One region of the Roseateles agri genome, then DNA from elsewhere that is predicted to be linked to it. Evidence: predicted binding sites of a transcription regulator. Region 1 holds the regulator's gene; the other holds the start of a gene.
What was found. The regulator FNR, encoded in region 1, switches genes on or off when oxygen is low (the NO sensors DNR and NnrR bind a similar motif). The targets are predictions, from matches to a motif close to TTGATNNNNATCAA.
Positions count from the first base shown of each region.

Region 2: oxc (oxalyl-CoA decarboxylase) is a predicted target of FNR. The motif match lies at 7,472-7,485, and genes of this name have one in related genera.

Region 1 is NZ_JAXCLA010000008.1:7,582-19,184, reverse strand. It holds gene ccoG (cytochrome c oxidase accessory protein CcoG) at 1-439, shown strand, start outside; gene SNE35_RS22830 (nitrogen fixation protein FixH) at 461-682, shown strand; gene SNE35_RS22825 (hypothetical protein) at 654-914, shown strand; gene SNE35_RS22820 (acetyl-CoA hydrolase/transferase family protein) at 915-2,210, opposite strand; gene fnr (fumarate/nitrate reduction transcriptional regulator Fnr) at 2,247-3,005, opposite strand; gene hemN (oxygen-independent coproporphyrinogen III oxidase) at 3,089-4,519, shown strand; gene SNE35_RS22805 (sulfite exporter TauE/SafE family protein) at 4,521-5,186, shown strand; gene SNE35_RS22800 (universal stress protein) at 5,187-5,633, opposite strand; gene SNE35_RS22795 (methyl-accepting chemotaxis protein) at 5,718-7,268, opposite strand; gene SNE35_RS22790 (fatty acid desaturase) at 7,445-8,533, shown strand; gene SNE35_RS22785 (response regulator transcription factor) at 8,600-9,352, shown strand; gene SNE35_RS22780 (PAS domain S-box protein) at 9,354-11,423, shown strand; gene SNE35_RS22775 (Crp/Fnr family transcriptional regulator) at 11,434-11,603, opposite strand, start outside.
Region 2 is NZ_JAXCLA010000004.1:512,140-523,742, reverse strand. It holds gene gcl (glyoxylate carboligase) at 1-137, opposite strand, end outside; gene SNE35_RS14395 (LysR family transcriptional regulator) at 244-1,149, shown strand; gene SNE35_RS14390 (hypothetical protein) at 1,311-1,466, shown strand; gene SNE35_RS14385 (LysR family transcriptional regulator) at 1,487-2,413, opposite strand; gene SNE35_RS14380 (2-dehydropantoate 2-reductase) at 2,454-3,470, opposite strand; gene SNE35_RS14375 (fumarylacetoacetate hydrolase family protein) at 3,508-4,287, opposite strand; gene SNE35_RS14370 (hypothetical protein) at 4,284-4,610, opposite strand; gene SNE35_RS14365 (OsmC family protein) at 4,722-5,129, opposite strand; gene oxlT (oxalate/formate MFS antiporter) at 5,484-6,791, shown strand; gene SNE35_RS14355 (Crp/Fnr family transcriptional regulator) at 6,821-7,441, opposite strand; gene oxc (oxalyl-CoA decarboxylase) at 7,578-9,341, shown strand; gene frc (formyl-CoA transferase) at 9,374-10,624, shown strand; gene SNE35_RS14340 (PAS domain-containing protein) at 10,649-11,080, shown strand; gene frc (formyl-CoA transferase) at 11,077-11,603, shown strand, end outside.

The DNA of each region.
Region 1 (11,603 bases):
CCGCATGGCCGAGCGCATCCTGCGCCCGCGGGTGCTGGTCTACGGCCTCGTGCTGCTGGCCATCGCGGCGGCGTTCACCGCAAGCCTGGCCCTGCGCTCGCCGGTGCGGGTGGACGTGGTCCGCGACCGCTCGACCCTGGCACGCATCGTCGGCAAGGGCGAGGTGGAGAACATCTACCGGCTGCAGCTGATGAACGCTACCGAGCGGCCGCAGCGCTACGCCATCTCGATCGACGGGCTGGCGCAAGCGCGCATCGTCGACACCGCCGGCATCGACGTGGCGCCCGCCGAGGCGCGCTGGGTGTCGCTCGCCGTGCGCATGGCGCCGGAGGCTGCGGCGGTGGCCGGGCCGGGGGCACACGCATTCCGCTTCCGCGTCGGCGTGGAAGGCCAGCCGATGCTGGTGGCCGAGAAGTCGACCTTTGTGATCCCGCGATGAATTGAAGAAGGAGGAGCAGCGATGAACCCAACCGAGACACCGCAACCCTGGTGGCGCGTGCGCATGATGTGGCTGGTGGTGATGGGGCCGGCACTGGTCGTCGTGGCCAGCTTCGTCACCTTGGCCCTGGCCGTGCATGGCGCGGACCCGCCTCTGCCGCCCGATACCGCCTCGCACGCCCACGCACTGACACCCGCCCAACTGGCCCGCAATCATGCCGCCACGCCTGCCGACGATCATTGAGACGGTGCCCCGGCCGCCGCGCGTGCTGACCATCCTGTGGCCGTCCTTCCTGATGGCCGGCGTGATGGAGATGCTGACCTTCGCGCTGGTGGACCCGGGCGATCTGCGCTGGTTCGGCGGCGCCGCGATCGAGGCTTCGCGGATGACTGTCTACTCGCTGTGCTTCTTCGCGTTCTGGGGCGTGATCGCCACCTCGACGGCGATCACCGCGCTGCTGGACGCACCCGACTGATCAGCCCAGGCCCAGTTGCCGCGCCTGCTCGCGCAGCTCCGCGCGGAAGTTGGGATGGGCAATGGCGATCAGCTCGGCGGCGCGCTGGCGGGCCGACTTGCCGCGCAGCTGCGCCACGCCGTATTCGGTGACGACGTAGTTGATGTCGTTCTTGCTGGTGCTCACATGAGTGCCGGGGGACAGCACGGGGACGATGCGGGAGATCGAGTCGTCCTTGGCCGTCGAGGGCAGCACGATGATCGCCTTGCCGCCGTTCGAGCGATTGGCCGCGCGCACGAAGTCGGACTGACCGCCGGTACCGGAGAAGGGGCGGTGAGCCAGGCTCTCGGAGCCGCAGTGGCCCAGCAGGTCGATCTGCAAGGTGGCGTTGATGGCGACGAGCTTGTCGTTGCGCGAGGCCAGCGCCGGATCGTTGGTGAACTGCACCGGGTGCATCTCCAGCGCCGGATTGCGGTCCATGTAGCGGTAGAGCTTGCCCGAGCCCAGTGCGAAGGTGGCGATGGTCTTGCCGGGCAGGTAGTTCTTGCGCCGGTTGGTGACCACGCCCGACTCGATCAGCGACAGGATGCCGTCGCCCAGCATCTCGGTGTGGATGCCCAGGTCGTGCTTGTCGGTGAGCTGCATCACCACCGCGTCGGGGATGCCGCCGTAGCCGATCTGCAGGGTGGAGCCGTCCTCGATCATCGCCGCCACATGGCCGCCGATGGCCTGCTGCACCGGGCCGATCTTGGGCAGACCCACCTCCAGCACCGGCTCCGAGCTTTCGACCAGCGCCGTCACCTGCGACACATGCACCAGGCAGTTGCCATAGGCATAGGGCACGTTGGGGTTCACCTCCAGCACGACGGCGCGCGCCTTGGCGATGGCGGCCATCGTGTAGTCCGCGCCGAGGCTGATCGAGAAGTAGCCGTGCGCGTCCATCGGCGAAGCCATCGCGAAGACCACGTCGGCACCGATCAGCCCGCGCTCGATCTGCAGCGGGATCTCGGAGAAGTAGTTGGGCAGGAAATCGATCCAGCCCTCCTGGCCCCCGGCCCGGGTGGCGCCGCCGAAGAACAGGGCCACGTGCCGCACGTGCTCGCTCGTCTCGCGGTCGATGTAGCCGTACTTGCGCATCGCCAGGATCTGCAGCACCTTCACGTCGCGCCAGTTGCGGCGCTGCTCGGACAGGGCGGTGAGCAGCGTAGGCGGCTCGCCGACGCCGGTCGGCACGATGATGGCGTCGCCATCGCGCACATGGCGCACCGCGTCGGCGGCCGGCTGGAGTTTGCTCTGGTACAGATCGCGCACGGACATCGATGGAAACCTCGTGGATGGAAAGGAAGGGCCAGCCTACGCCGAAGCGCCGCTGACCAGGCGCTCCAGCGTAGTCTGGTCGACGATGCTGACTTGGCGCTGTCGCACCTCCAGGATGCCATCTTCCTGGAAGCGCGAGAAGCAGCGGCTGACGGTCTCCAGCGTCAGGCCCAGGTAGGTGCCGATCTCCTCGCGCGACATGCGCAGCAGCAGGGCCGAGGGCGAGAAGCCGCGCGCCTTGAGCCGGTGCGAGAGGTTCAGCAGGAAGGCCGCGAGCCGCTCCTCCGCGCGCATGCTGCCCAGCAGCATCATCACGCCGTGGTCGCGCACGATCTCGCGGCTCATGATCTTGTGGAACTGGCGCTGCAGCTCGGGGAAGCCGCGCGACAGGGTCTCCAGCTGCGAGAACGGGATCACGCAGACCTGTGAGTGCTCCAGCGCGACCGCGTCGCAGTTGTGCTGGTCGCTGCTGATGCCGTCCAGGCCCAGCAGCTCGCCGGCCATCTGGAAGCCGGTGACCTGGTCGCGCCCGTCCTCGGAGCCGATGCGGGTCTTGAAGAAGCCGGTGCGCACCGCGTACAGCGCGCGGAACGGATCGCCGCTGCGGAACAGCGTCTCGCCGCGCTTGAGCGTGAGCCGCGTGGCCACCAGCGCGTCGAGCCGCGCGAATTCATCCGGCGTGAAGCCCATCGGCAGGCACAGCTCGCGCAGGTTGCAGTTGGAGCAGGCGACGGCGCCGGGTGGTGACGTGGGAGTGGGCGCGGGAGTTGGCGCGGGAGTGGACAGGGTGGCCATGGCGCCATTCTTCGCCGGGCACTCTGCGCGGGGCTTGCGCAATGTCAAGGCAGGCGGGTCGGTGCCCATGCACGATAGCCCGCATGAAAGTCGATGCTGCTCCTCCCGCCACCGTCCTGCCCGAGGTCTTGAGCGAGGCGCTGCTGCGGCGCTTCGACGCCCCCGGCCCGCGCTACACCTCCTATCCCACGGCCGACCGCTTCGTCGAAGCCTTCGGCCCGGCCGATGCCCTGCAGGCGCTGAGTCTGCGCCGGCTTGGCGCCGTGGCGGGCGGGCTCGCCTCCTCGCAGCCGCTGTCGGTGTACGTGCATGTCCCGTTCTGCGAATCGGTCTGCTACTACTGCGCCTGCAACAAGGTCATCACCCGCCACCACGAGCGCGCCCGGCCGTACCTGGACGCAGTGGCGCAGGAACTGCAGCTGGTGCTGGCAGCAACGGGAGCGGGCAGGGCGGTGTCGCAGCTGCACCTGGGCGGCGGCTCGCCGACCTTCCTGTCCGACGACGAGCTGGCGCAGCTGATGCAGCTGCTGGGCAGCGCCTTCCAGCTGACGCCCTCGGCCGAGGTATCCATCGAGGTCGACCCGCGCACCGTCACGCCCGAGCGCCTGGCCCGGCTACGTGGCATGGGCTTCGGGCGCATCAGCTTCGGTGTGCAGGACTTCAACACGGCGGTGCAGCAGGCCGTGCACCGCGTTCAACCCTTCGAGCAGGTTCGCGAGCTGATGCAGCACGCGCGGCGCCTGGGCTTCGCCTCGATCAACGTGGACCTGATCTACGGCCTGCCGCGCCAGACCCCGGAGAGCTTCGCCCGCACCGTGGCCCAGGTCGGCAGCCTGCGGCCGGACCGCATCGCGCTCTACGCCTATGCGCACCTGCCGCAGCGCTTCAAGCCGCAGCGCCGCATCGCGGTGGAGGAGCTGCCCAGCGCGGCGCAGCGGATCCAGATGCTGGGCGGCGCGATCGCCGGCTTCGTGGCCCACGGCTACCAGTACATCGGCATGGACCATTTCGCGCTGCCCGGCGACTCGCTGGCCGTGACCAAGGCGCAGGGGCGGCTGCACCGCAACTTCCAGGGCTACAGCGTGCAGCCGGACGGCGACCTGATCGGCCTGGGCGTCAGCGCGATCAGCCGTGTCGGCGCCTGCTACTACCAGAACCACAAATCACTGGAGAGTTACTACGACGCCTTGCGCCAGGGACAGTTGCCGGTGGAGCGCGGCATCGCGCTGAGCCGCGACGACCTGCTGCGCCGCGACGTGATCATGGCACTGATGTGCCAGGGCCGCGTCGATTTCGAGGCCATCGAGCAGGCCCACCTGGTTCGCATACAGGACTGCTTCGCCACCGAACTGGGCCAGCTCGCGGAGCTGGCGGAGGCCGGGCTCGTGCAGTTGGAGCCGGCCGCGGTCCAGGTGACGGCGGCGGGCTGGTTCCTCGTGCGCGCGGTGGCCGCCGTGTTCGACCGGAACCTGCGCAGCGATCGGCAGCGCGAGCGGTTCTCGCGCGTGATTTGAGATGAATCTGGCCCTCCCGCTGGCCGGCCTCGCCCTGGGCCTGACGGCCTCGCCGCATTGCGTGCTGATGTGCAGCGCGCCCTGCGCCGCGCTCACCAGTGGCTGCCGCCGCAGCGGCGTGGGCTTCCATGCCGGCCGCCTGCTCGGCTATGCGCTGGCAGGTGGCGTGGCGGCGGGCAGCATGGCCGCGCTGGCACGCCTTGGCGCGGCGGCGCCGGCGCTGCGGCCGGTCTGGATGCTGGTGCAACTGGCGGTCTTCGCGCTGGGTCTGTGGTGGCTGGCCACCGGACGGCAGCCACGCCTGCAGGGCAGCGCCGGCGCCGTGCCGTTGCGCTTCTTTCCCCGCGTGCGGCCGCCGCTGCGGGCGAGTCTGGCGGGCCTGCTGTGGACGCTGCTGCCCTGCGCGGCGATGCAAGGTGCGCTGCTGCTGGCGGCTCTGGCCGGCAGTGTCGGCATGGGCATGGCGGTGATGGCGCTGTTCGCGCTGGGCTCGATGCCGGCGCTGGCCTTCGCGCCCTGGGTCTGGTCGCGCTGGCAGCGGAGACTTGGCAGCGCAGCCCTGAATGCGCTGAGCCTGCGCCTGGCGGGCGGTGGGCTGATGCTGATGTCCGGCTGGGCGTTGACGCAAGGCCTCTGGCTGCGCGTGGCAGCCTGGTGCGCCGCCTGATCAGGCCGCCGCGGGCTCGTCCTGGCCGCGCACCAGCAGCACGGGCGTGTCGGCCAGCCGCAGCACCTGCTCGGCATCGCTGCCCAGCAGCAGGCGGCTGATGCCGCGCCGGCCGTGCGTGCCGATCACGATCAGCTCCGCCGGCCAGGCGCGGGCCTCGTTGTTCACGAACTCGGCCAGGCGCACGCCTTGCGTCTCCAGCAGCTTGGTCTCCACCGCCAGCCCGGCGGCCTCGACCTGGGCGCGTGCCTGGGCCAGCACCCGCTCGCCTTCTTCCCGCATCAGCGGCAGCACTTCGGCATACAGGCCCGGCGCGTAGAGCAGTTGCTCGACGAGGTGCAGCAGCTTCAGGCGCGCGCCGCTGAGCTTGCCGATCTTGATGGCTTCCTCCAGGCCGCGGGCCGAGGTGCCGCTGCCGTCGACGGGAACAAGGATGCGTTGGTACATGGCGTGACTCCGTTTGGGTTTGCCAAGCCAGTGTGCGGCGCCTGAGGCGGCGCCGTTTTGACGAGCATCAAGACATGCGGGAGATCAGGCCCGCAGGATCTGCAGCGCCTCGGTGACGGCCGCGGCCTGGCCGTTCAGCGAGGCGGCGGACGAGGAGAGCTGTTCGACCAGCGCGGCGTTCTGCTGCGTCAGCCCGTCGAGCTCGGCCACCGCCGTGTTGACCTCCGAGATGCCCGTGGCCTGCTCGCGCGAGGCGTCGCTGATGCGGGCCACCAGTTCGGTGACGCTGCGGATCGCCGCCACCGTCTGCTTCACCGTGCGGCTGGTATCCTCGGCCAGTTGCCGGCCGCCTTCCACCTGCTCGGCCGATTCGGCGACCAGTTGCTTGATCTCGCGCGCCGCCGCGCTGGTGCGGGCGGCCAGCATGCGCACCTCGCCGGCCACGACTGCGAAGCCGCGGCCATGCTCGCCCGCGCGTGCGGCCTCCACCGCGGCGTTCAGCGCCAGCAGATTGGTCTGGAAGGAGATGCCGTCGATCACCTGCACGATCTCGCCGATGCGGGAGGACGCGCGCTTGATCTCCTGCATGCGCTCGGCCACCGCGTCGACCGAACGGCCGCCGGCCTCGGCCACCGTGCTGGCCTGCGCGGCCATCGCGTTGGCGGACTGCGCGGCCTCGGCGTTGCCGCGGATCGTGCCGGTGATCTGCTCCAGCGAGGCCGCGGCCTGCTGCAGATTGCTCGCCTGCGTCTCGGTGCGGGCGCTGAGGTCCAGGCTGCCGTCGGAGATCTCGCGCGAAGCGCTGCTGATGCCGTCGACCTGCTGGCGCACGTCGCCGACCATGGCCTGCAGGTTCACGTTGAGCTGGTTCAGGCCGCGGTTGACCTGGCCGATCTCGTCGTCGGCCGAGGCGCTCAGGTTCTGCTGCAGGTCGCCGGCCGCCATGCGGTTGGCGGCCTGGATGACCGAGCGCAGCGGTGCCACCGCGCGGCCATGCAGCCCCCAGCCGGCCAGCAGCGACATCGCCAGCACCAGCGCGAGGCCGCCGGCGTTGGGCAGCGCGGCCACGATGGCCACCGCCAGCAGCGGCAGCGCCGCGCAGACGAGGGCGAAGCGGGTCTTCAGCACCCAGTCCAGCGCGGAATTCAGGCGCCCGGCGAGCGTGAGCCGCTGCAGTTGCCCATGGCGCAATGCGGTGTGCACGCGGCCGGCCTCGGCCTCGGCGCGCATGCCGGCATAGAGCATCTCGGCGGATTCGACCTGCGCGCGGGTGGGGCGGGTGCGGACCGACATGTAGCCGGCCACCCGGCCGTTCTCCAGCACCGGCGTCACGTTCGCCACCACCCAGTAGTGGTCGCCGTTCTTGCGACGGTTCTTGACCAGCGCACTCCAGGGCTCGCCGGCCTGGATCGTCGCCCACATGTCGCGGAAGGCCTCGCGCGGCATGTCGGGGTGGCGGATCATGTTGTGCGGCTGGCCCAGCAACTCCTCGCGGGTGTAGCCGCTGACCTCGATGAAGGCCGGGTTGCAGTAGGTGATGTAGCTCTTGAGGTCGGTCGTCGAGACCAAGGGCGAGCCTTCGGGAACAAGGTATTCGCGGCCGGTCACTTCTCGCGCGGGGCGGTGGCTTTGCATGGGGTCTCCCTTCAGTCCAGGATCGATGAAGGAATGCTAGGAAGCTCCGGGTAATCCCGTGACAACCGGGTGAGTGGAACGGTGACGTTAGGTATGGGCTGTGTAAATGCTCGGTAACGGCCCAGGCTTTGATCTGCCGCAATACGCGCCTCGCGCCGCCGGGGTGGAATGGCCGCATGACGAATGAGACACGGCGTGCCGCCGAACCGGGGGCGATGCCCCACCGCAAGGAGATCCGTTCCTGGCTGATCCCGATTGCCCAGCACAACACAGCCACGGCGCTGCGCCTGGTGCTGCTGGATCTGCTGCTGTTCGCCGGGGTGATGGCCTTCACCGTCCTCAGCCGGACGCCGGCGCTGCAACTGGTGGGCGCGCTGCTGGCCGGCTTCATGATCGCCCGGCTCTTCGTCATCGGCCATGACGCCTGCCACCAGAGCCTCACCCGGCACCGGCGGCTGAACCGCTGGATCGGCCGGCTGGTCTTCCTGCCCTCGCTGACGCCCTACAGCCTGTGGGAGACGGGGCACAACGTGGTCCACCACGGCTACACCAACCTGCGCGGCGTGGACTTCGTCTGGCAGCCGTTGACCTTGGAGGAGTTCCGCGCGCTGCCGCCGCATCGCCGGCTGCTGGAGAGCGTCTATCGCAGCGGCTGGGCGCCGTGGCTCTACTACGTCGTGGAGATCTGGTGGAAGCGCATGCTCTTTCCCAACCGGCGCTACATGCCGACGCGGCGGCGGATCTTCACCCTCGACTGCCTGCTGGTGAGCGCCTTCGCCGCTGCCTGGATCGGTGGTCTGCTGGCCCTGGCCATCCACGACGGACGCTCGGCCGCATGGCTGCTCACCGTCGGCTTCGCCTTGCCCTTCCTCGTGTGGAACGGCTTCATGGGCTTCGTCGTCTACGTGCACCACACCCATCCCGAGGTGGCCTGGCATGAGGACAAGCGCCGCTGGTCCGCGGCCCAGCCTTTCGTCTCCACCACCGTGCACCTGACCTTCCGCTACGGCATGGGCGCGGCACTGCACCACATCATGGAGCACACGGCGCACCACGTGGACATGAGCGTGCCGCTGTACCTGCTGAGGGCCGCGCAGCGGCTGCTGGAGGAGCGGCTACGCGGCCATATCGTCGTGCAGCCGTTCTCGTGGCGCTGGTATGCCGACACGGCGCGGCGCTGCAAGCTCTACGACTTCAGGCGCGGCTGTTGGACCGATTTCCGTGGGCGCGCCACCAGTGGTCCGGCAGGTGAGCTGTTAACCTAACGGCAAACCTCAACGGGGCCAACTTTTCCGTGTCGCGCGTGTCGCGCCACGGCGGCCCGATTGCCTGTGAATCCGAGCCTGCATATCGCCGTCGTCGACGATGAAGTCGACATCACCCAGTTGCTCGGCAACTACCTGAGCGCCCAGGGTTACCGGGTCACTCAGTTGCACAGCGGGCAGGCCCTGGCCGAGCTGATGCCGCGCGACCCGCCGGCCCTGGTGCTGCTGGACCTGGGCCTGCCCGGCGAAGACGGTTTCGCCGTGGCGCGACAGTTGCGCGAGCACTGGCGCTGCGGGCTGGTGATCGTCACCGGCCGCGGCGACGCGGTGGACAAGGTGGTGGGGCTCGAGGTGGGGGCCGACGACTACGTGACGAAACCCTTCGACCTGCGCGAGCTGCTGGCAAGGATCAAGGCGGTGCTGCGGCGGCTGGTGCCGGCCGCAGTACCGGCCACCGCCGCCGCTGCGCCCACGCCACCCGCTGCGCCGAACCGCGAGCGCCTGGGCTTCGAAGGCTGGCAGCTTGACCTGGCCGCGCGCCGCCTGACCGACCCGCAGGGCCGCGAGGTGTCGCTGACGACGGGCGAGTTCGACCTGCTCAGCGCCTTCCTGCACCACCCGGGCCGCGTGCTGTCGCGCGACACCTTGCTGGAGCAGACCCGCGGCCGCGAGGCCGGGCCCTTCGACCGCACGATCGACGTGCAGGTGGGCCGCCTGCGCAAGAAGCTGGAGCAGGATGCGGAGAACCCGCAGATCATCAAGTCGGTGCGCGGCGCCGGCTATATCTTTATCCCGCCCGTCACTACCGGCCAGCGCTGATATGCCCCACAGCGCGCCGCCAACGCTGCCCGCCGGCATCGACGAGAGCACGGTCTTCCGCTCGCTGTTCTCGGCCTACCCGGATGCGCTGCTGCTGGTCGACAGCCGCGGTCTGATCGTGCTGGCGAACCCGGCCGCCACCACGTTGCTGGGCTACGAGGGGGATGAGTTGACCGGCACCAGCGTCGATGCACTGGTGCCCGATTCGATCCGCCCGCGCCACGCCGCCTACCGCGAGGCCTATGGCCACGCGCCGCGCACCCGGCCGATGGGCACGCAGATGGACCTGGTGGCCAAGCGGCGCGACGGCTCAGAGGTGATGGTGGAGATCGCGCTGAGTCCGTTGCAGGACCAGGGCCTGCCTTTCGTGGTGGCGGCGATCCGCGACATCGGCTCCTATCCGCGGGTCAAGCAGGCGCTGCAGCGCGCCCGCTATGCCGAGCACCTGGCCCAGTTGGGCCGCCTGGCGGTGGACGCGCGCGACCCGCAGGAGCTGCTGCAGCAGGTGCCCGTGATCGCGGCCGAGGCGCTGCAGGTGGAGGTGGCCCAGGTCTTCCTGCTGGACAAGGAACAGCAGGCCTTCCGCGTGGCCAGCGGCGTGGGCCTGTTCGAGGGCGAGCGGCTGGGCGACCCGGTGCCCAACCGGCCGGACACGCCGCCGGGCTTCGTGCTGGCACAGGGCCGCCCGGTGGTGGTGGAGGACTACGCCCGCGAGCAGCGCTTCGGCGTGCCGCCGGCCTATCTGCGCGCCGGCCTGGTCAGTGCGCTGGCCGTGCCGCTGACCGACCGGGGCCGCGTCGTCGGCATGCTGACGGCGCGCTCGCGGCAGGCCCATCGCTTCGGCAGCGACGAGCAGCGCTTCATGGAATCGCTGGCGAGCCTGCTGGGCACCAGCCTGCAGCGCGCGCAGACCGAGGAGGCGCTGAACCACGCGCAGCGGCTGGAGAGCGTGGGGCAGCTCACCGGCGGCATCGCCCACGATTTCAACAACCTGCTGACGGTGATCCAGGGCAATCTGCAGGTGCTGGAGGAACTGCCCACCCTGGCCCGCGACGAGACCGCGCAGCAGATGGTGGCCGCCGCAGCGCGGGCCTCGCGGCGCGGCGCGGAGCTGACCGGCAAGCTGCTGGCCTTCTCGCGCCGGCAGGTGCTGCAGCCCAGCGCCGTGGACCTGCGGGCGCTGCTCGATTCGCTGTCCGACATGCTGCACCGCACGTTGGACCAGCGCATCCAGATCCAGGTCGATGTGGACGCGGGTGGCACCGCCGTGCAGGCCGACCCGGGCCAGCTGGAGGCGGCGCTGCTGAACATCGCCATCAATGCGCGCGACGCGATGCCGGACGGCGGCGTGCTGCGCTTCGCCACCGCGCCAGTGGACGCGGCCGAGCATGCGGCGCTGGAACTGGGGCCCGCTGCGGGTCCGGGGCCGCGCTTCGTCGCCATCGCCGTGTCGGACACCGGCACCGGCATGCCCGACGCGGTGAAGGAGCGGGCCTTCGAGCCCTTCTTCACCACCAAGCAGGCCGGCCGCGGCACGGGCCTGGGGCTCAGCACGGTCTACGGTTTCGCCAAGCAGTCCAGCGGCGCCGTCAGCATCGACAGCGCGCCGGGGGAGGGCACGACGATCCGGCTCTACCTGCCCGTGCCGCGCCATGAGCCGCAGGCGGGCGAGGAGGGCGCGGCGCCGGTGGAGGGTGTGCCCCGCGGCTTGAAGGTGCTGCTGGTGGAGGACGATGGCCCGGTGCGCGAGGTGGCCACGCAGTTCCTGAAGATGCTGGGCTGCCGCGTCACTGCCAGCGCCAGTGCCGAAGAGGCGTTGATGCACCTGAGTCCGGAGGCCGACTTCGAGCTGCTGCTGTCGGACATCGCGCTCGGCCCCGGCCTGCGCGGCACCGAGCTGGCCCGCTTGGCGCAGGAGCGGCTGCCGCGCCTGCATGTGCTGCTGATGTCGGGCTTCTCGTCCGAGCTGCTGGACGCCGATCGCGAATCGCCGGCCTCCTGGGAACTGCTGCCCAAGCCCTACTCGCGCGAGCAACTGGCCGGCGCCATCGCCCGCGTGCTGGCGGCCTGAAGAAGGTGCGTCAGACGGACACCGGCGCGCCCAGGCAGCGCTGGATGAAGTCCTCCAGCCCGCCGACGTCGGGGATCGCGATGTCGCGGCGGCCCTTCTCGGTGAAGTGGATCAGCGCCGCACGTTCGAGCTTGGACAGCGCGCGGCTGACCGTCTCCAGCGTGATGCCCAGGTAGTTGC
Region 2 (11,603 bases), on a different contig from region 1:
ACGTGGGCGATGCCGCCGCGCTTGCGCAGCGCCGAGTACAGCGGGTTGATCGCCGCGCCGGGGATGCCGAAGGCCTGCGTCACGCCTTCCTTCTCCATCACCAGCACCGCTGCGTCGACGGCTCTCATCAATGCCATGGTCATCTCCTTTTGTTGATGACGCGATGGTGTCTTTTGCGTCGCGCAGTGTGAATCGAAGGCCGCCGATAACAGATATTCCACCGTGGAATGCCAGGAGGGCTCCATGGACCGCATGCTCGGAATGCAACTCTTCATCCGCGTCGTCGAAACCGGCTCGTTCAGCAAGGCCTCGGTCGACCTCGGCATCACGCAGCCGACGGCGACCAAGCACGTCGCCGCGCTGGAGAAGCGCCTGGGCGCGCGCTTGTTCCATCGCAGCACGCGCGGCGTGACGCCGACCGAGATCGGCGCGCTGTACTACGAGAAGTGCCTGCTGATCGTGCGCGAGATGGAGGAGGCGGACAACATCGCCACGCTGCAGCAGTCGCAGACGCGCGGCACCTTGCGGATCAGCACCTCGGTGGCCTTCGGCCGGCGCGTGATGGTGCCGCTGATGATCGAGTTCATGCGCGAGCACCCGGCGCTGCAGATCGACCTGGGCTTCGACGACCGCTACGTGAACCTGGTGGAGCAGGGCGTGGACCTGGCCATCCGGATGGGGCAGTTGGCCGATTCCTCGCTGGGCGCGTCCTACCTCGGCGTGAACCCCTGGGTGCTGGTCGCGTCGCCCACCTACCTCGGTGCGCATGGCACGCCGGCGCACCCGAGCGAGCTGGCCGGCCACGCCGCGCTGATCTATAGCACCGTTCAGGGCGATGAGCGCTGGCGCTTCGCCGGCCGGGGCGAGACGGTGCAGGTGCCGGTTCAGGGGCCGCTGCGTTCGAACAATCTGTCGGCGCTGCTGGCGGCGGCGCGCGCGGGCCTGGGCGTGGCGGCGCTGCCCTGGTACGTGGCCCACGCCTCGGTCAAGGACGGCACGGTGCTGCCGCTGCTGGCCGACTGGTCCTTGCCCTCGCAGGCGATCCATGTGGTGTTCCCGTCGCCGCGCCTCGTGCCGGCCAAGGTCACGCGGCTGATGAGCTGGCTGCAAGGCCAGTTCGAGGAGGGCTGGTGGGGGCGCGAAATATGAAGCCCACTCAGTTTCGGGCTGAAAACTTGACCTGGGTCAAGAAACTCGAAATCAATTGCTGCGCCGCACAATATTCGCTTGTCATAAATCGGGGGTTAACCCTAAACTTCGTTTCAATCCTTCTCTCGCAGATTCATTAACTTAAACGTCTGGAAAACATCATGATCATCAGCACTCTGAATACCCCGGCCGCCAAGTCCCTGATCGCCAACATGCCGATCGTCATCCTCTTCAAGGCCGTGCGTGGCCTGTTCGCCGGTAACGGCCGCCGCGCGTCGCTGCCGCAAGGCAACCTGCCGAGCGCTTCGTTCCGCTGAATTGAATATTCCCGCCCGGCTCAGAACCGGTAGGGGACGAATCGATCGATCAAGGTCGCACCGTCCGTCAGCAGAAAATCCTTGAACGCCTGGGCCACTGGTGCCAGGCGTTTGTTTTTGCGGTGCACCACAAACCAGTTGCGCACCATCGGAAACCCCTGAACCTTCAGCACCTTGAGGCTGCCCGCCGCCAGTTCCTGGCTGATCGTGTGGACCGACAGGAAGGCCAGGCCCATGCCGGCGATCACCGCCTGCTTGATCGTCTCGGTGCTGCGGATCTCCATCGCGATCGGCAGCTCGGCCATGTGCGGGCCGAAGGCGTCTGCCATCGAGTTCCAGGTGTCGGAGCCCTTTTCGCGGGCGACGAAGCGTTCGCGTTTCAAGGCGTCGATCGTCAGCGCCGTGCGCCGGTTGGCCAGCGGATGGCCGGCGGCGGCGACGATCACGTAGGGGTGGGGCGCGAAGGGCACGGATTCGGTATCCATGCCCACCGGCGGGCGCACCATCACCGCCAGGTCGGTGAGGTTGTCGGCGATGTGGGTCAGCAGGCCCTCGCGGTTGTGCACCGTGAAGTTCAGCGCCACGCCGCGATGCCGGCCGGCGAACTCCACCAGCAGCCGCGGGAAGAAATAGTCGCCGGCGCTGATCACGCCGACATTGAGCCGCCCGCCGCTGACGCCGCGGTACTGCGTCATCGCATGCTCGGCGTTCTCGAACTGCTGGATGATCGTGCGGCTGATCTGCAGCAGTTCGGTGCCGGCCGCGGTGAGGTAGATCTTCTTGCCGAACTGCTCGAACAGCGCATTGCCCGCGTGCTCTTCCAGCTTGCGCACCTGCGTGGAGACGGCCGGCTGCGTGAGGCACAACTCCTCGGCGGCGCGCGAATAGCTCAGCAGCCGGGCGACTGCCTCGAAGACTTTGAGCTGGCGCAGGGTGGCGTGTTTCACCCGGCCGATTCTGGCCGGCCGGGCTTTTCGCGCACTTGTCTCAGGTCAAGGGCTGCAAACTCAGCTGAGCCTTCTGTTCGCCCATCGTCTTCTCGAGCAGCTTGACCAGCGCATAGACGGTGTCGATGTGCGGCGTCGGCGTGTTGGTCAGCCGCGCCAGCTCGACGACCGATCCAACCAGCGCATCGATCTCCGGCGCGCGGCCGGCCTCGATGTCCTGCAGCATCGAGGTCTTGTGCTTGCCGACCTTCTCGGCGCCGGCGATGCGCTTCTCCAGCGACACACGGAACTCGATGCCCAGCTTGTGCGCCACCGCCTGCGCCTCGGTCATCATCGCGGCGGCCAGTTCGCGGCTCAGCGGGTACTGGCAGATGTCCACCAGGGTCGAGTGGCTGAGGCTGCTGATCGGGTTGAAGGTGAGGTTGCCCCACAGCTTCAGCCAGATCTCGGCGCGGATGTTGTCCAGCACCGGCGCCTTGAAGCCGGCATGGGCCAGCAGCGCGGCGACCTGCTGGACGCGCTCGCTGGTCGAACCATCCAGTTCGCCGACCGGGAAGCGATCGCCCTCGATGTGCTGGATCACGCCGGGCCGCAGCAGCTCCGAGGCCGGATAGACCACGCAGCCGATGATGCGTTCGGCTGGGAGCGCCGCCATGACGGTGCCGCCGGGGTCGGCGCTGCGCACCGGTGTGCCGGCGTATTCGCCGCCGTGCTTCTGGAAGTACCAGAACGGGATGCCGTTCTGCATCGTCACGATCACGCCGGTGGGCGAGAGCAGGGCGGGCACCTGGGCGGCGACCGCCTCCAGCTGGTGCGCCTTCATCGCGAGGATGACGAGGTCGAACTGCCCGGCGTGGCCGGCGTAGTCGTCGGTGGCATGCACGCGCTTGGTGGCGCGCGCACTGCCGTCGTGCTCGATCAGCTCGATGCCGTTCTCGCGGATCGCCGTGAGGTTGGCGCCGCGCACGAAGAAGGTGACGTCGCTGCCGGCCAGCGCGAGCCGGGCGCCTACGAGTCCACCAATGGCCCCCGCGCCGATGATTGCGATCTTCTGCATGAAAGTTCCTTGGACATAGTCAAAAAAATCTTTGGCGCTAGACGTAGCGATTGACCAGCCGGCCGATGCCGTCGATCGCCACCTCGACCAGGCTGTCCGGCTTCATCGAGCCGACGCCGACCGAGGTGCCGCACAGGATCACGTCGCCGGGATGGAGGGTCAGGTCTTGCGAAATCAGGCTGACGAGCTGCGGCACCGCGAAGCGCATGTCGCTGATCGGGTAGTGCTGGCGCTGCTCGCCGTTGAGGATCGTGGTCACGGTCAACGTTGCAGGATCCAGGCCGGTCGCCACCACCGGCCCCATCGGGCAGAAGGTGTCGAAACCCTTGGCACGGTCCCACTGCGTGAACGAAGTGTCGCGGTTCAGGATGTCAGCCACCGTCACGTCGTTGGCACAGGTGTAGCCGAATACATGGTCCAGCGCCTGCTCGACGGAGACGCCCGAGGCGGTCTTGCCGATCACGATGCCCAGTTCGCCTTCGTAGACCACCTTGCCTTCGCAGCGCGGCCGGCGGATCGTCTGGCCGGCCGGCAGCCAGGAGTTCGGCGCCTTCAGCAGGTACAGCGGCTCGGCCGGATCGGCCAGCTTCAGCTTGGCGGCCAGCGCGTGGAAGTTGTTCCACATCGCGATGACCTTGGTCGGCTGCGTCGGCGTCAGCAGCTTGATCCGCGACAGCTCGTAGCGCAGGCCCGTGGGCTCCGGCGCGTTGAACATGTCGCCGGCATGCTCGTGGACGATGTCGCCGTCACCGAGAACGCCGAAACCGACGCGACCGTCATGCTCGAAGCGCAGCCAGCGCTTGACCGGCCCGCTCACGCACCCACCTCGCGCCCGATCACTTGCGACCAGTCCACCGGCCGCGAGGCCAGGTGCGCGACGCTTTCGGCATCGCGGCGGCAGGCGGCCTGCTTCTCGACGATCACGCGCAGCAGGAAGGCGGCGTCGTAGGCGCGCAGCAGGTGGGCGTGCTCGCTGCGGATGTAGTGCAGCAGGCGCTCGACCGGGTCGTCGCAGTGGGACTGCAGCGCGCGGTACGTGGCCTCGTCCCAGTACCAGCGGAAACCGAGTTCGTAGAAGGCGGCGTTATAGGCGCGCAGTTCGAGTTCGTCGCGCTGGAGATTCTGCAGATCGTTGAACATTCACAGCCTCGTTTTGTTGCGGTGGGATGTCCAAAAATGTAGAGAGCCGCATCGATAAAGAACAATCAATCTTTTCTTTGCGAACCATTCACGAGCAGTTATGTATTGGCGCTATGCATCGGCGACCAGCTCGGTCGTGATCTCGGTGGTGACCTGCGCCATCAGCTTGTGGACCGGGCATTTCTTCGCCACGTTCAGGAGTTCCTGCCGCTGCTCCTCGCTGAGCGGGCCGCCGAGCTTCATCGTCGTCGCGAGCCGGTAGACGCCCTGGCGCTCCTCGCTGGCGTCGCGCTCGACGGTCACCTCAATGTCTTCCACCGGGATCTGCTTGCGGTTGGCGTACCACAGCACCGTCATCGCCTTGCAGGCGCCCAGCGCGCTGTCGTAGAGATCGTGCGGGTTGGGGCCGAGGTCATCGCCGCCGTTGGCCACGGGCTCGTCCGCAATGATTTCGTGCTGGTTCACCGCGATGCGGTGCTTCATCTTGCCGCTGCGGTCGCGGGTGACGGTGATGGTCATGGATCGTGTCCTGTTTCGTGTCGTGGAAGGCCCGATTGCAGCTCGCCCGCATGCCGTCGAAGATCGGCGTTAGGGGCTGCCGCGGTGACTGAAGGTTAGCGCATCGCCGGCCGCGCTCATCCGGGTGAACCAGCAGAAGGCTTTTCAAAAAACTTGCTTCGGATCAAGAGTTTTTCGGCCGTGCAGTCCGACATTGAATCCGCCTCCGACGCGCCGGGATTCCGGTCTGATCAGCCGTTGTTCATGACGCCGGTCCGAGGAGAGAAATAAGAGAAAGCCCGTAGGCGCCAAGAGGGCGATGCGCGGATTTCGACGACGAATGACGAGACAAACTTCCGCAAAGGAATCGCCATCATGATTCGACCGCCCGTAGCCGTCGCCACGGCCCATGAAACTCATGCGGGGGCCAATGCCGCCGCGCCAAGCACTTCCTACCGATGGGGCCAGCTCTTGCTGGGCATTCTTTGCATGGCGATGATCGCCAACCTGCAGTACGGCTGGACCCTCTTCGTCAACCCGATTTCCGAGAAGCACGGTTGGAGCCGTGCCGCGATCCAGGTCGCCTTCACCATCTTCGTGCTCACCGAAACCTGGCTCGTGCCGATCGAGGGCTACCTCGTTGACCGCTTCGGCCCGCGTCCGGTGGTGATGGGCGGCGGCATCCTCTGCGCCGTCGGCTGGGTGATGAACTCCTTTGCCGACACGCTGCCGATGCTCTACTTTGCAGCCGCTGTTGCCGGTGTCGGCGCGGGCGCCGTCTACGGCACCTGCGTGGGCAACGCGCTGAAGTGGTTCCCCGATCGCCGCGGCCTCGCCGCCGGCTTGACGGCGGCCGGCTTCGGTGCCGGCTCGGCGCTGACGATCGTGCCGATCTCCAACTTCATCAAGTCCAACGGCTACGAGGATGCCTTCCTGTACTTCGGCATCGGCCAGGGCCTGATCGTGTTCCTGGCCTCCTGGGCCCTGACGCGTGCGCCGGAACAGCTCAAGCAGCTGGCCCCGTCGACGCTGCAGCAGAGCAAGCGCAGCTACAGCCCGGGCGAAGTGGTCAAGACGCCGGTGTTCTGGGTCATGTACCTGATGTTCGTGATGGTGGCAGCCGGCGGCCTGATGGCTACCGCGCAGCTGGGCCCGATCGCCAAGGACTTCAAGATCGACGGTATTCCGGTCAACATCATGGGCCTGGTGCTGCCGGCGCTGACCTTCGCCCTGGCGATCGACCGCGTGCTCAACGGCCTGACCCGCCCGTTCTTCGGCTGGGTGTCCGACCAGATCGGCCGCGAGCTGACGATGTTCATCGCCTTCGCGATCGAAGCGGTGGGCATCCTGGCGCTGTACAAGTTCGGTCAGAACCCGGTGGCCTTCGTGATCCTGACGGGCATCGTGTTCTTCGCCTGGGGCGAGATCTACAGCCTGTTCCCGTCGACCTGCGCCGACACCTTCGGCTCCAAGTTCGCGGCATCGAACGCCGGCATGCTCTACACCGCCAAGGGCACGGCCTCGCTGCTGGTGCCGCTGTCCAGCGTGCTGGCGGCCAGCACGGGCAGCTGGCATGCGGTGTTCATCGTGGCCAGCATCATGAACGCTGCGGCAGCGCTGCTCGCCTGGTTCGTGCTGCGCCCGATGCGCCGGGCGCAAATGGAGAAGAGCGCACAGGGCTGAGCCGGCCCCGCGCTACTCCAACACAAGGCTCACGGCGGATTGGTGATCTTTCCGCTGTGACGCAGACGACTCAAGGTTTCCGCAGACAGGTTCAGGTATGACGCCAGTTCCTTCTGCGGAATCCGGTCCACCAGATCGGGATGCTTGCGCATGAAGCGCTGGACGCGCCCCGGCGCATCGAGCAGATGCAGCGTGATCACGTGGGCCATGATGTCGCTCATCACCTTCATCACGTCGTACTCGAAGGCCTGCTTGAACTCCGGGCGCGCATCGAGGAAGGCGCCCCAGTCCTTCATCGGCAGGCTCGCGATGCGGAACTTGCTGACGCCGACGATGCCGTACGGCGTCGGAGTGCCCAGCCGCCAGGCCGCGTACACGGTCTCCATGTCGCGCTCGCAAGCGAAGCGCAGGATCATTTCCTTGCCTTCGGGGTTCGACACCACGCGCTTGAGGATGCCGTCCACGATGAAGTACTGCGACATCTCGCGCATGCCCTGCTGCTGCAGGAATTCCGCCTTGCCGCCATCGGCGATCAGCAGCTGCGATTCGAGCTCTTTCAGGTCCTCTTCGCTGAGCTTGGCGAGCGCAGTGTTCTGCTTCAGCTGAAGCCGAATCACGTTGCGCTCGGAGTGGTTCACCAGGAAGGTCATGACAGGGTTTGTCTCGGTTTTTTCAGATTCTTGACTGCCGTCAACAGCCGCTTTTCCAGTCGCCCATCATAGTCAACACACGCCACTGAGAGGGCACCTAACGCAGATCGCGAGCGGTGCCGAGAAAAGGAGAGACATGTCCACCGTACTCGAATCCAAGACCGCCGCCGACTCGGCAATCCAGGCCGCAGCACAGGCCTCGGCCACGCCCGAATTGACCGATGGTTTCCATCTCGTCATCGACGCGTTGAAGCTCAACGACCTCGACACCATCTTCGGCCTGGTCGGCATTCCGATCACCGACCTGGCCCGCCTGGCGCAAGCCGAGGGCCTGCGCTTCATCGGCTTCCGCCATGAGCAGCACGCCGGCAACGCCGCCGCCATCGCCGGCTACATGACCGGCAAGCCCGGCATCTGCATGACCGTCTCCGCGCCCGGCTTCCTGAACGGCCTGACGGCGCTGGCGAACGCCACGACGAACTGCTTCCCGATGATCCTGATCTCCGGCTCCAGCGAGCGCGAGATCGTCGACCTGCAACAGGGCGACTACGAGGAGATGGACCAACTGGCCATCGCCCGCCCGCACTGCAAGGCGGCCTTCCGCGTGCTGCATGCCGAGGACATCGGCGTCGGCTTCGCCCGTGCGATCCGCGCCGCCGTCTCGGGCCGCCCGGGCGGCGTCTACCTGGACCTGCCGGCCAAGCTGCTGGCGCAGACGATGGACGCAGCCAAGGGCAAGGCCTCGCTGATCAAGGTTGTCGATGCAGCGCCGCGCCAACTGCCCGCGCCGGACACGGTGGCCAAGGCACTCGACGTGCTGAAGACCGCCAAGCGTCCGCTGATCCTGCTGGGCAAGGGCGCCGCCTACGCCCAGGCCGATGAAGACATCCGCGCGTTCATCGAGAAGACCGGCGTTCCCTATCTGCCGATGTCCATGGCCAAGGGCCTGCTGCCCGACACCCACGCCCAGTGCGCCTCCGCCGCTCGCTCCTACGTTCTGGCCGAGGCCGACGTGGTGATGTTGGTGGGCGCGCGCCTGAATTGGCTGCTCTCGCACGGCAAGGGCAAGACCTGGGGTTCGGAGAAGGGCGCCAAGCGCTTCATCCAGATCGACATCTCGCCGACCGAGATCGACAGCAACGTGCCAATCGAGGCGCCGCTGATCGGCGACATCGGCTCCTGCATCGGCGAAATGCTGAAGGGCGTCGACGCCAGCTTCCCGAAGCCCTCGGCCGAGTGGCTGGCCAACATCGCGTCGAAGAAGGACAAGAACCTGACCTCGATGGCGCAGAAGCTGGCGCAAAGCCCCAGCCCGATGAACTTCCACAGCGCGCTTGGCTCGATCCGCGAGGTGCTGAAGGACCACCAGGACATCAACCTCGTCAATGAAGGTGCCAACACGCTGGACTTCTGCCGCGCGATCATCGAGCAGTACCAGCCGCGCAAGCGCTTCGACTCCGGCACCTGGGGCGTGATGGGCATCGGCATGGGCTATGCGATCGGTGCGGCCGTCACCAGCGGCAAGCCGGTCGTCGCGATCGAGGGCGACAGCGCCTTCGGCTTCAGCGGCATGGAACTCGAGACGATCTGCCGCTACGACCTGCCCGTGACAACGATCATCTTCAACAACAACGGCGTCTACCGCGGCACCGACGTCAATCCGACCGGCGGCAAGGACGTGGCGCCGACGGTGTTCGTCAAGGACGCCCGCTACGACAAGATGATCGAAGCCTTCGGCGGCATCGGCCGTCACGTCACCACGCCCGAGGAACTCGCTGCTGCGCTGCGCGAGGGCATCGCCTCCGGCAAGCCGACGCTGATCAATGCGGTCATCGACGAATCGGCCGGCACCGAGAGCGGACGCCTGACGAACCTGAACCCGCAAAGCGGCAAGAAGTAACCGACCCCCAGCACTGACAAGGAGATAAGAGCATGACCAAAGCACTCGACGACATCAAGATCATCGACTTCACCCACGTCCAGGCGGGCCCCGCCTGCACGCAGATGCTGGCCTGGTTCGGCGCGGACGTGATCAAGGTGGAGCGCCCCGGCTCGGGCGACGTGACCCGCAGCCAGCTGCGCGACATCCCCGATGTGGACGCCCTGTACTTCACGCAGCTCAACGGCAACAAGCGCTCGCTGACCCTGGACACCAAGACGGCCGCCGGCAAGGAAGTGCTGGAGAAGCTGATCAAGGTCTCGGACGTGATGGTCGAGAACTTCGGCCCCGGCGCGCTGGACCGCATGGGCTTCACCTGGGAGCGCATCCTCGAACTGAACCCGAAGATGATCCTGGCCTCGGTCAAGGGCTTCTCGGACGGCCACCACTACGAAGACCTGAAGGTCTACGAAAACGTGGCTCAGTGCGCTGGCGGCGCCGCCTCCACCACCGGCTTCTGGGACGGCCCGCCGACCGTGTCGGCCGCAGCGCTGGGCGACAGCAACACCGGCATGCATTTGGCAATCGGCATCCTGACCGCGCTGCGCCAGCGCGACAAGACCGGCAAGGGCCAGAAGGTCGCCTGCTCGATGCAGGACGCCGTCATCAATCTGTGCCGCGTCAAGCTGCGTGACCAGCTGCGCCTGGACCGCCTGGGCTACCTGGAAGAGTACCCGCAGTACCCGCACGGCACCTTCACCGACGTGGTGCCCCGCGGTGGCAATGCCGGCGGCGGTGGCCAGCCGGGCTGGGTGCTGAAGTGCAAGGGCTGGGAGACCGACCCGAACGCCTACATCTACTTCACGATCCAGGGCCATGCCTGGGGCCCGATCTGCGACGCGATCGGCAAGCCCGAGTGGAAGACCGATCCGCTGTACATGACCCCGAAGGCCCGTCAGCCGCACATCACCGAGATCTTCGCGACGATCGAGGACTGGCTGAAGGACAAGACCAAGTTCGAGGCGGTGGACATCCTGCGCAAGTTCGACATCCCCTGCGCCCCGGTGCACTCGATGAAGGAAATCGCCAACGATCCGTCGCTGCGCGCCAGCGGCACGATCGTCGAGGTGGACCACAAGGCCCGCGGCAAGTACCTGACGGTCGGCAGCCCGATCAAGTTCTCGGACATGAAGGTGGAAGTCAAGCCCTCGCCGCTGCTCGGGGAACATACGGACGAGGTGCTGGCCGAACTGGGGTACAACTCGGACAACATCGCAACGCTGCATGCGTTGAAGGCTGTCTGATCAAGTAAGGAGTTAGCCGTCGCCGTGAACATCGACTTCCAGCAACTGGTCGCCGGCGCTGGCGACGGCATCATGGTCTGTAACGCGTCCGGGGCGATCACGCTCTGGAACGCGGCCTGCGAGCGCATCTTCGGCTTCACCGCCGAGGAAGCGCTGGGCAAGAACCTCGACATCATCATCCCGGAGCGCCAACGAGGCCGCCACTGGGAAGGCTACGCCCACACGATGGCGACGGCCGTCACGAAATACGGCGCAGATCTCTTGCGCGTTCCGGCCCTGCACAAGGAGCCGGGCAAGACCCTTTCGATCGCCTTCACCGTCTCGCTGCTGCTGGACGATGCGGGCAAGGTGGAAGGCATCGTCGCGATCGTCCGCGACGAGACGGCGCGCTTCGCCGAAATGCGCGAGCTGCGCAAACGTCTGACGGAACTCGAATCTCAAAAGGTGGCAACGTGAGTAGCGGTAGCAAGGCACTGGAGGGCGTGCGCGTCCTCGACTTCACCCATGTCCAATCGGGCCCGACCTGCACGCAGCTGCTGGCCTGGTTCGGCGCCGACGTGATCAAGGTCGAGCGCGCCGGGGAGGGCGACGCCACGCGCGGCCAATTGCGCGACATCCCCGGTGCGGACAGCCTCTACTTCACGATGCTGAACCACAACAAGCGCTCGATCACCCTGGACACCAAGAAGCCCAAGGGCAAGCAGGTGCTCGACGAGCTGATCAAGACCTGCGACGTGCTGGTGGAGAACTTCGCCCCCGGCGCGCTCGACCGCATGGGCATCACCTGGGATCACATCCAGAAGCTGAACCCGCGCATGATCGTCGCCTCGGTCAAGGGTTTCGGCCCCGGCCAGTATGCCGAGTGCAAGGTGTACGAGAACGTCGCGCAGTGCGCCGGCGGCTCGGCCTCCACCACCGGCTTCGACGATGGCCCGCCGATGGTCACCGGTGCGCAGATCGGCGACAGCGGCACGGGCCT